Regions from separate parts of the Pseudoleptotrichia goodfellowii genome, predicted to be linked through region 1. Evidence: riboswitches for the same ligand, from Rfam matches in the RefSeq annotation. Region 1 holds a riboswitch; the other holds the start of a gene.
What was found. A riboswitch is a leader RNA that binds a small molecule or an ion and turns the genes downstream of it on or off. The one in region 1 is predicted to bind cobalamin.

Region 2: another riboswitch for cobalamin. It lies ahead of FVE72_RS08850 (ABC transporter substrate-binding protein); the one in region 1 lies ahead of FVE72_RS11665 (hypothetical protein).

The regions. Positions count from the first base shown of each region.
Region 1 covers NZ_AP019822.1:2,178,589-2,184,606, reverse strand. Annotated here, with positions in the region: gene FVE72_RS10515 (sirohydrochlorin cobaltochelatase) at 1-554, shown strand, start outside; cobalamin riboswitch at 708-888, shown strand; gene FVE72_RS11665 (hypothetical protein) at 1,079-1,306, shown strand; gene FVE72_RS10510 (energy-coupling factor ABC transporter permease) at 1,281-1,859, shown strand; gene FVE72_RS10505 (energy-coupling factor ABC transporter substrate-binding protein) at 1,859-2,161, shown strand; gene FVE72_RS10500 (CbiQ family ECF transporter T component) at 2,148-2,840, shown strand; gene FVE72_RS10495 (energy-coupling factor ABC transporter ATP-binding protein) at 2,833-3,639, shown strand; gene FVE72_RS10490 (cobyrinate a,c-diamide synthase) at 3,636-4,991, shown strand; gene FVE72_RS10485 (precorrin-8X methylmutase) at 5,055-5,699, shown strand; gene cbiD (cobalt-precorrin-5B (C(1))-methyltransferase CbiD) at 5,732-6,018, shown strand, end outside.
Region 2 covers NZ_AP019822.1:1,807,607-1,813,624, forward strand. Annotated here, with positions in the region: gene FVE72_RS08845 (ABC transporter permease) at 1-69, opposite strand, end outside; gene FVE72_RS08850 (ABC transporter substrate-binding protein) at 91-1,656, opposite strand; cobalamin riboswitch at 1,848-2,019, opposite strand; gene FVE72_RS08855 (PTS transporter subunit EIIC) at 2,141-3,700, opposite strand; gene FVE72_RS08860 (class I SAM-dependent methyltransferase) at 4,087-4,917, opposite strand; gene aroC (chorismate synthase) at 4,957-6,018, opposite strand, start outside.

The DNA of each region.
Region 1 (6,018 bases):
TTGTAGCTACTGTGGAAGGAAAAGTAACTATTGAAGATGTTATTGAGAAGCTGAAACAGACAGATTATAAAAAGATATTGTTAAAACCGTTTATGATAGTTGCAGGAGATCATGCAAAAAACGATATGGCTTCTGATGAAGAAGATTCATGGAAAACAATTCTGCAGAACAACGGATATGAAGTAACACCGGTTTTAAGAGGAATGGGAGAATATAAACTTATTCGTGACATGTTTATGGAAAAACTTGACGAAGTATATGGGAAAAATGAAAAAAATAATACTGAATTAATTATTAAAGAGGAGGAACCTAAAATGACAAAAAGATTATACAGATCAAGAACTGATAAAAAAATAGCCGGAGTGTGCGGAGGACTTGGAAAATATTTCAATATAGATCCTACTATCGTAAGAATAGTATGCGTTATACTGATGTTAGGATGGGGAATAGGCTTATTTACTTACGTTATCGCAGCTTTTGTAATACCTGAAGAACCTATTGAAAACAATAAAAAAAATGAAGATATAATCGAAGCTGAAAAAGTGGACGATTAGGAGGAAATATAAAAAGGAGTTTATGAAGTCTGTAACTTATTAAAATCTGCAATTTTATAAAAAATAAATATTAAAACACTATATTCAAAATGGGTATAAACTTTTTAAAAGAAATTTTTATTTACCCCTTGACAAATTCTGAAAAAGTAGTATACTGTTAATAGAGTTTTAGGTGTTTTTACAAACTTAATAAGGAAATCGGTTGAAATCCGATACAGCCCCCACTACTGTGAAACTGACGAAAGTACATGAAAACCACTGAAAATAATATTTTCGGGAAGGGTACGAGTAGGATGAAGTTAGTCAGGAGACTTGCCTAATATTTATTATTTAAATTTTCTGGGAAGGGAAAGTTTGATATACATCAATAAAAATAAATCAACGGCGATTTAGTTCTATTATAATAAAGTTATACAACGGTAGTATAATCAGTATTATAGAGCTTTTGGCGTGTATTGAATTTCGGCTTTCAGCTGATTTTTTTTTTAACCTAATCAAAATTTTATTTCAAAAGGAGAGTCTAAATGAAAAAGAGAACATCATTGTTTCTTGTTTTAACAGGAATGTTTGTATTATTTGCAAACGGTTATTCAATGCACATTATGGAAGGTTTTTTACCTAAACAATGGGTAGTAGTATGGTTTATCGTATGTGTGCCGTTTTGGGCATCCAATAAAGACGCAGCAGTAAAAGATGCGGTCTGCAGTAGTATGGTTTATCGTATGTGTGCCGTTTTGGGTTATCGGGATTAAAAAAATTCAAAGTGTCTCAAAAGGAAGTGTACGTGAAAAAATGACACTTGCGTTGGCAGGGGCGTTTATATTTATTCTTTCGGCATTAAAAATTCCTTCGGTAACAGGAAGTTCGTCACATCCTACAGGAGTGGGACTTTCGGCTATATTATACGGTCCATTTGTAACTTCAATACTTGGAACTATAGTATTGATATTTCAGGCAGGATTGCTTGCACACGGAGGATTTACAACATTGGGAGCAAATACATTCTCAATGGCAATAGCGGGACCTATAGTGTCTTATCTGATTTATAAAGGACTGGCTAAAAAGAACAGAACACTTGCAATATTTTTAGCAGCAGCTGTAGGAGATTTGGCTACATATGTAGTTACATCTTTCCAATTAGCACTTGCATATCCTTCAGCAGACGGAGGAGTTATGGCTTCATTTATAAGATTCGGAATGGTATTTGCGGTAACACAGGTTCCTTTGGCTATTATTGAAGGATTGCTTACAAACGTAATTATGAACATACTTGATAAATACAACGCGAAAGAGGTGGAAGCATAATGGCTGAAAATAAAGATAAAAATGTATTCAAAAAAAATATAATTTTAGTTGTAATAATACTGTTAATAGGTGCAGTACCTCTATTTACAGTGAAAGCCGATTTTGGCGGTTCCGACGATAAAGGAGAAGAAATAATAGGAGAAATTAATCCTGATTACAAGCCTTGGGCCAGCAGTTTAATAGAAGAATTACCCAGTGAAACTGAAAGTTTATTGTTTGCATTGCAGGCGGCAATAGGTGCAGGAGTTATAGGATATGTATTAGGTTATTTCAAAGGCGAAAGAAAAAATGCTGATAGATAAAATATCTTACGGGAATCCGATTAAAGATATAAATCCCGGAATAAAGTTTTTATTGTCAATGACGACATTAATATTTTTACTTTGTACAGAGAACAAAGGAGTTATTGTATTTAATCTTGTGTTATTTAATTTGCTCCTTTTGTTCGTTGTGAAAGTAAAAGTATCGGACTTGCTGAAACTGAACTTTATTCCGGCTTTATTTATTTTAACTACTGTGATTTCTTTGTTGCTGATAAAAGCTGATATATGGTTATTTCTGCTACGTTCTTTTGCAGGACTTTCTGTAGTATATTTTCTGATTTGCTCCACTCCGATAATAGATTTGGATTATATATTCGGAAAATTGAGATTTCCCAAAATATTCAGAGAAATGTTCCTGCTCATTTACAGATATATATTTCTTTTATTCGACAATAAAGAAAAATTGCAAAACTCTCAGGAAGTAAGACTGGGTTACAGCAGTTTCAAAAACAGTATGAAATCATTCCCGATGCTGGTGGTCGCTATATTAAGAAAAACCTATTATTATAATTCCAATTCTATAAAAGCGGTAGAATCAAGACTGGGAAAAGAATTTATTTTTTCTCCGAGAAAATATAAAAAAATCGGAATTGAAGCGGTTTTTACAATATCAGTAATAATAATAAATTTATATTTGGTGGTAAGATATTATGCTTAAATTGGAAAATATAACTTTTTCTTATGATGAAGAAACTGAAGCGTTAAAGGATATATCTCTTAATATTGAAAAAGGTAAAAAAACAGTTTTTCTCGGAGAAAACGGTTCGGGAAAATCTACTGTATTTTCAATAATGAACGGACTTTTACAGGCACAAAAAGGGAGTGTATATTTAAACGGCGAAAAAGTACTACATAAGAAAAAAAATCTTGAAGAGCTTAGAAAAAAAGTGGGAATAGTGTTTCAAGATCCTGAAATACAAATATTTGCTCCTCTTGTTTTTCAGGAAGTTTCTTACGGACCTGAAAATCTGGGCTATTCTAAAGAAAAAGTAGAAAAAAATATAACAAAAGCAATGGAAGAAATTAATATACTCGATTTGAAAGACAGACCGTGTCATCATCTCAGTTACGGACAGAAAAAAAGAGTATCCATAGCTGCAATAACGGCAATGGAGCCGGATTTGCTTATTTTGGACGAGCCTACTGCGTGGCTTGATTCCAAAAATACGAAGAGTGTATCGGAAATTCTGAATAATTTTGCCGATGCAGGGAAAACCCTTGTCGTGTCTACTCATGATACGGATTTTGCCTATGATTTCGCAGACTATATTTATGTTTTGGATAAAGGTAAAATCGTAAGACAGGGAAGTCGGGATGAAGTTTTTGAAGATTTTAAGTTTTTAAAAGAATTGAATCTTAATATTCCCGCAGTTTTAAAAATAACACGTTATTTAAAAAGTAAAAATATAGACGTAAATGATTATTATACATTCTTGGAGGAGAACAACTTATTATGAAAAAAATACTTATAGCGGGAGCAATGAGCGGCAGCGGAAAAACAACATTGAGCAGTATACTTATGTCCTCTTTTGAAAATGTTGCTCCCTTTAAAGTAGGACCTGATTATATCGATCCCAGTTATCATGAAGTGTTTACAGGGAATAAATCCCGTAATCTTGATGCTTTTATGTTTGACGAAGCTACTTTAAAACATATATTTGAAACAGGGGCGAAAGGTAAAGATATAGCTGTAGTTGAAGGAGTTATGGGGCTTTATGACGGAATAGGTCATGAAAAGGATAATTTCAGTACGGCTCATGTATCGAGAATGCTTGATATCCCTGTAATACTGGTTGTAAATGCTAAAGGTATCTCTACAAGTATTGCAGCGGAAGTTTTGGGCTTTAAAATGTTTGATAAAAATGTTAAAATAAAAGGCGTTATACTGAATAACGTTTCATCAGAAAAGTTGTATCTGAATCTGAAAGAAGCCGTAGAAAGATTTACGGGAATAGAATGTTTGGGATTTCTTCCGAGAAATGAAAAACTGACTATCGAAAGCAGACATTTGGGACTGAAACAGGCTTTTGAAATGAATGCATCGGAAGAATTGGCAGAGAAAAAGGCACTATTTAAAGAGATAGCCGAAAATAATCTTGATTTAAAAAGAATATGGGAAATTGCCGAGGATTTTGAGCCTGAAAGCAGTATGGATGATTTTGAGCCGTTAAAAGAGTTGAAAGACAGATATAAAGGAAAAAGAGTGGCGATGGCGAAAGACGGAGCATTTTCTTTTTATTATGAATCAAACTTGGAGCTTATGAGATTTTCAGGATTGGAAATAGTAGAATTCAGCCCGGTAAAAGATAAAAAACTGCCCGAAAATATTGATATGGTTTATTTAGGTGGAGGATACCCCGAACTGTATTATAAAGAATTATCCGAAAATATTTCTATGAAAGAAAGTATAAAGGAAGCCTTTGAAAAGGGAGTAAAAATATACGGAGAATGCGGAGGGTTTATTTATCTGACGAAAAAGCTGAATCTGACAGACGGAAACAGCGGAGATTTCTGCGGACTGATAGATGCGGAAATTTCTATGAGAAATCGACTTAATATAGGAAGATTCGGATATATAAACATAGAAACCGGAAACGGAATAAAAACTAAAGGACACGAATTTCATTATTCGGAAATATCTGAAGATAATGAAAAATCTAAGGGTCATAACCATTTTTATAAAATCGAAAAAAATGACGAAAGAAATTGGAGTTGCGGTTATAAGAAAAAAAGCCTGTTAGCAGGGTATCCGCACATTTCTTTCTATTCAAATATAGAGTTTTTCAAATATATATTGGAAACATTATAATAAAAAAGTAATTCAAATAATTGAATTAGATAAAATAAAAAAATTACAGGAGGAAATTGGAAAATGTCATACATTAAAGATCCGAAAGGCATAGAAGTTAGAAGTTTTGAAATGATTACTGAAGAATTGGGGGATAGAGCCGACAGATTTAGCGAGCAGGAAAAACCTATCGTGAAAAGACTTATTCACACGACTGCCGACTTTGAATATGCTGATATTGTAGAATTTCAGAACGATGCTGTAAATTCAGCAATGGAAGCTTTAAGATCGGGATGTAAAATATACTGTGATACAAATATGATTGTAACAGGATTAAATAAAATAGGGCTTGGAAAATTCGGAGCTTCGGCTTATTGCCTTGTAAACGATGAGGATGTAGCAAGAGAAGCAAAAGAAAGAGGAGTTACAAGATCAATGGTAGCCATTGAAAGAGCAGTAGCTGATAAAGATACAAAAATATTCTTAATAGGAAATGCACCTACAGCATTATTTATGTTGCTTGAAAAAATGGATAAAGAGGGTGAAAATAAACCTAAACTTATTGCAGGAGTGCCTGTAGGATTTGTAGGATGTCCTGAATCTAAAGCGGAACTTTCCAAATATGATGTTCCGTTTATAAGAACTAACGGAAGAAAAGGAGGAAGTACGGTAGCGGTAGCGGTACTTCACGGGATACTTTATCAAATGTACGAAAGAGATAGATATTAGGGGTAATAAATAAAGGGAAGGAATGAAACAGAATGGAAGAATATGTATATTTTCAGGGTAAAAGATTAAGATACGGCTATACTACGGGAAGCTCTGCAACTGCAGCGACTAAAGCGGCATTGACATATCTTCTGGAAAACGGCAAAAACGACATACCCGAAGTAACAATAGAACTTCCCTCAGGACAACCTTTATCAATAAAGATAAATTCTGTGTTAAAAAGAGAGGACTATGCTTTGGCATCGGTTCTGAAAGACGGAGGGGATGACCCTGATGTTACTCACGGATTGGAAATTTTTTCAAAAGTAAGTTTGCGTAA
Region 2 (6,018 bases), 370 kb from region 1:
AATAATCGATATTACGAATAATAAACATAATATTTTGACTGTTTCTTTCAATAATTGAGTATACTTCATACTGCTTCCTCCCTGTTATATCTATTTAACCGTTAAATCAGCTCTTACTATATAATAATCCGCTCCCCAGACTTCATAATCCTTAACTTTATCAGACAATCCCACATACCATATCGGATCTACAAGGAAAAGAACAGGTCTGTCTTTTTTCAATATATTCTGTGCTTCCACAGCCAATTTTATCATTTCCTGCTGATCTCCTGTAGCATCTAATTTTTTCATAACATCTTCAAATTCTTTTGAAGCATATCCTGTGTAATTGTTACTTGCTTTAGGTCTGAAAAATTGATTTAAAGAGAATGTAGGCACTCCTGTAGATGCAGTATGTTGTGCATATAGCATTATATCAAATTTTTTACTTGCTCCCACTTCTCCTATATTTTCGGAAATTTCAGTTTTTGCATCAATTCCCATTTTTTTCAACTGTGAACTCATAACTTGCATAAGAGTTACCAAATCAGGTCTTTGAGGATAAGTTACCAATGTAAGGGAAAGAGGTTTTCCGTCTTTTTCTCTTATTCCCTGAGCATTAAGTTTCCATCCTGCTTCGTCCAACAAACTTGCAGCTTTATTTACATCACTTGACACATCCGCTTTTCCTGCGAAAGGGAAATATCCCGCAAAGAATCCTGTAGGTTTTTTACCTCCGTGCAAAGAAGCTATAAGTTCATCTCTGTTTATAGCCAAATCCAATGCTTCTCTCACTTTTACATCACTTAACGCTTTATTTGTCATGTTTACAAAAGCGAAGTACTGATATCCTACTTCCATCGGTTTCAATATATGCCCTGATTTTTGAAGAGATTCTGCAAATTCCGAAGGAATCGACACTGCAATATCAAGTTCGTTACTTTCAAATGCCAATTTTAAAGCATTAGGGTCTTTAAATTCTTTTACTGTTACATTCGGTCTTTTTTCCGCATCAGGGAAATATTTGTTAGGTACTAATTTTACTTCCGTATTCGGAGTAAGACTTTCTACAGCAAAAGGTCCTGTAAATATAAATTCACCTTTATCATTTACTTTGTAAATAACATTAGTCCATTCAGCCAAAACAGCTTTCATAATTTTTGTAGGTTTTTCGGATTTTATATTAACCGTAAATTCGTCAACAGGACTAAATTTCAATGCTCCTGCAGTTCCTCTTGCTATTGCATTTTTTTCGTTTGTTCTGTTTAACCCCTCAGAAACAGCTTTTGCATCAACTTTTGTTCCGTCTGAAAATAAAATATCATTTTTTAATTTTACTTCCCATTCATTGTCACTTTTTTGACTGATAGACTCTACAAGACGAGTATCAAGTTCACCTTTTTTATTTACAAAATAAAGGTTTTCCGATATTCCGTGAGATGTCAACGCCCATCCGGTACCTCCGTCTCCCGGATCCAGTCCTGACACAACATATCCCTGTCCGACATTTACAGTCTTAACTGTTTTAGGCTCTGAAGCTCCTTTTTTATCGCCCTCGTCTTTTCCTTTAGAACATGATATAAAAACAAGCAAAACTGCCATCATCATTAAAAGTATTTTGTTCATTTTCAATTTTAAACTCGGAGCATTTGCTCCCGAATAATTTTCCTTTTTCATTATTCCTCCTAAAATTATTTTATATTAATCCGAAAAAATCGGCTATAAGAGCCGATTCAATATACAAATATTTCATATCAAAATAAAAATCTTTAAAAGACATCCCCTAAAAATACCTATGACTTCTTTCAAAAGTTCTTTTATTCTGAATTATAATAATTTCAGTATATTGAATTTCTCCTTCCAAAAAATTCGAATATATAATTCAGGCAAGTCTTCTGACTAACTTCATCCTACTCACACCCTTCCCGAAATTTATTTCAGTGGATATTTGCTTTCGTCCGTTTCACAGCAGTGGCGGCTGTATCGGATTTTAACCGATTTCCTTATTAAGTAAAAAACACCTGAACCTTTGAATTATATTATACATTAATATTTTCTTTTGTCAATAGAAAAAACGGGAGTTTTTCTATGACTCCCGTATTCTCAATATTTATATTCTTTTTATTAATTTTACAAATATAAAACTCTATCTTAAAATTTCCTACTCTCCTGTCAAACTTCCTTTGTTTAGTTTTTTAAATCTTGAGAAGAAGAATGTTAAACCAAATGCTAATCCAAATGCAGCCAGTGAAGCGATCCAAAACGACCCTCTATTTTTGGATATTGACAAAAATGCTAAAGCTAGTCCTCCTACACCTATTCCTGCCGCTAAAACATTAAAAGCAGTACATATTACAGCTCCTACTGCAGAACCTATTAATGATGCATAAAAAGGATACATATATTTTAAGTTAGCACCAAACATTGCAGGTTCTGTAATTCCAAACCATGCCGAAACAGTCGCAGATAATGAAACAGATTCCTGTTTTTTATCTTTTTTATATAGAAAATAAGTTGCAAGTACAGCTCCTGATTGAGCTATATTTGATATAGCTATTAACGGCCATATAAATGTTCCACCCTGTGTACCTGACAATTGCAAATCCACAGCTATAAATGTATGATGCAATCCTGTTATTACTAAAGGTGCGTAAGTTGTTCCAAATATCAATGCTCCTATATATCTTAATCCCGGTGTTTTAAACAAGAATTGGAATAAATTTGTTAACCATTCTCCTAATGTTCTTGCTGCAGGTCCTATAAATAATATTGTTAAAAATCCTGTTATTACTAAAGTAGCAAAAGGAACCCAAACTAATTTTAATACTTCAGGAGTTCTTTTATCAATAAATTTTTGAATATAACACATTGCTATTCCTGCAAACATTGCAGGTAAAACTTGTGCCTGATATCCTATCATCATTATTTTGGCAAACCCTAAATTCAATATATATTTTCCTGCCTCAATTCCGAAAGGATCTTTTCCCATAGGATTTTGAGCATCTTTAAATAAATGAGCATATTTTGCAGAACCGTTAATTATAATATCTTTTAAATGTACTCCTGCATCCGACAATTCTCTACTTGAAGAAATATTTCCGTAAACATAAGCATTTAACATAACTCCTGCTACCAACATAAGTCCTAATACAATTCCCAAAGCTTCATTTCCTTTGAATTTTTTAACTGTAGACCATGTTACCAATACAGGCAACATACCAAATACTGATCCTCCTATCCAATCAGTATAAAGCTTTAAATTAGCTGCTAAAGGATAAATATCCACTAAAGATTTTCCACCTAAAGATTTCATACCTTGAGATAAAAAGTTTCCAAATCCAAGCATTAACCCTCCTGCAACTAACGCAGGTATTAACGGAACGAATATTTCAGCCAAATGTGCAACCATTCTTTGTAAGAAAGGCTGTTTAGTCATTGCAGCTTTCTTAACATCTTCTTTAGATCCCGATTCAATTCCCGACACCCCGATAAAATCTTTATAGAAGTTTCCTACATCGTTTCCGATAATAACTTGAAACTGACCGGCATTTGTAAATGTTCCTTTTACAGAATCCAATTTCTGAATATCCTTAGGACTTGCTTTTGCATCATCTGCCAACGCAAATCTCAATCTTGTCGCACAGTGAGTTACACTTACTACATTCTCCTTCCCTCCGACGAGCTTTAGCAGCTCTTTCGCCTCATCTTTATAACTTTTCATAAAGTCCTCCTTCAATAAAATTATTTATAAGTAAATTTTTTTAGTACCTAATTCATACATCTTTCAAATAATAATTTTTGTTTATTTTTTAAAATCTGTTTTTATAACATTTCCAAATTACATTGTATATACTATTTTTCAAGTAAAACTACATGATTATTCTTCATAAAAATTATATTTAAACAATTTAATCATTATTTTAATTTTATAAATTTATATAACTTTCAACAATGATACTATAAGGTATTATAAAGGAAATGTCAAGCTTTTTTTCTTGCATTTACAATGATACTTTATTTTTCAACTTTTATTTACTTAGTCCAATATAAGAGCATTGAATTAAACTCATACTCATATACATATTTCCCGTCTTCATATTTATAATATTAAAGCAGAATATCCTTTACTTCCGAATACAGTTTTTCTTCTTCCTCAGTTTTATTTTTACTGAACAAATCAAGTGGCAGAGTTTTATAATCTATCCTTACACTTTCATGTTTTAAAATACTTTCAATACTGTCAAATGTATATTTTCTTTTATTTTTGATAACAATTTGGTTTACATCTACTCCTTTGGAATACAAAATCATAGTCAGGTAAATATAGTCATTTTCACGCCAATCCATAGGCAAATTCAATTTTTCTTCAAACAAATTATTATATTTAGGCTCTACACCTGTTGCCATTCCTATCATAGTAATTTTTTTAGATTTTTTGTTAATTTCTTCAAGAACTTTATCCAAATCATACATTCTATAAAAACAGTTATATCCGAATATCAGATCGTAACTGTCAATATTCGCTTCTTCAACTTTCTTATTAATATATTTTATATTATTAATATTTTTCAAATCTGCAACAGTTTTTATATAATCAAGATTATCTGAAGAAAGATCAAGACAGGTCATCTCACGTGATAATCCGGCAAGATCAAAAGTATAGTTTCCCCAACCGGGACCTATTTCCAAAGTTGTTTCTATTTTAAAATCTTTTAAAATTTCAAGGACTTTTTCTCTTATTTTTCCTGAATAATCATCAATATTCTCTTCAAATTTTTCAACATTAAAGCCCTCATTTTCAATATGACGACCTACATGCCGTTTCCAGAATTTCTTTTCTTCATCATCGTTGTCTATCCTTATATCCTGTCTTTTTATTTTATCCAGAGCTTTTCTCCAGTCGTTTATTGCATAACCTAAATCTACTTTAGGATTCATTCTTTACCTTCACTACTCCTTTTTACGAATTTTTATTTTTTATCTAAATATTCTGTTTTTTTTCGACTCCAGCAACTGGTCCAGCATCACTATCGCAGTAACCGCTTCAAGTACAACAACAGCTCTCGGTACAATAGCCGGATCATGTCTTCCCGTTACTTCAAGAAAGTCGTCTTTTTCAGTTTCAAGATTTACGGTCTTCTGTTTTCTTCCTATTGAAGCGGGAGGCTTTATTGCGACTTTAAAGTCTATCGGCATACCGTTCGTTATTCCGCCGATTAAACCGCCGTTATTGTTCGTATAAGATTTCACTTCACCTTTTTCATTATAATACATTTCATCATTTGCTTCACAGCCTGTCATTTTTGCTATGGCGAATCCTGCACCGAATTCTATCCCTTTTACAGCAGGCACTGAAAACATCATTCTTGCCAGTTCGCTTTCCATACTTTCAAAAAAAGGATTTCCAATTCCCGGCTTCATTCCTGTTACTGTTATTTCGACTGTTCCTCCTACGGAATCTCTATTTTCCTTAGCTTTTAATATAGTTTCTTCCATTTTCGGAATAATTTCTTCATTTAATACAGGCAATATCATCTTTCTCCATTTATCAATATTTTCCTGTGTAATATCAATTTCTTTAAAATCTCTGTCTTGTATATCTTTTATAGATTTTATATGTGCTGCTACCAATATCCCTTTTTCTCTAAGCAACTGTTTTGCTATGGCACCTGCAAATACTAACGGAGCTGTTATTCTTCCCGAGAAATGTCCACTTCCTCTTATATCGTTGAATCCGTTATATCTGTTCATACCCGACCAGTCGGCATGTCCCGGTCTGGGCTTTTTAGCTATCTCACTGTAATCTTTTGACCTCTGATCTGCATTTCTTATAATCATCGCAAGAGGTGTGCCTGTCGTTTTCCCGTTTAAAAATCCGCTCAATATTTCAAATTCGTCTTTTTCTGCTCTCGGAGTGGCGAATTCTGATCTTCCCGGAGCCCGTCTTTTCATTTCCTCACGAATAAAATCCAAATCAATTTCCGTTCCTGCAGGTATTCCGTCAATATTTATTCCCAGTGCTGTTCCGTGAGATTCTCC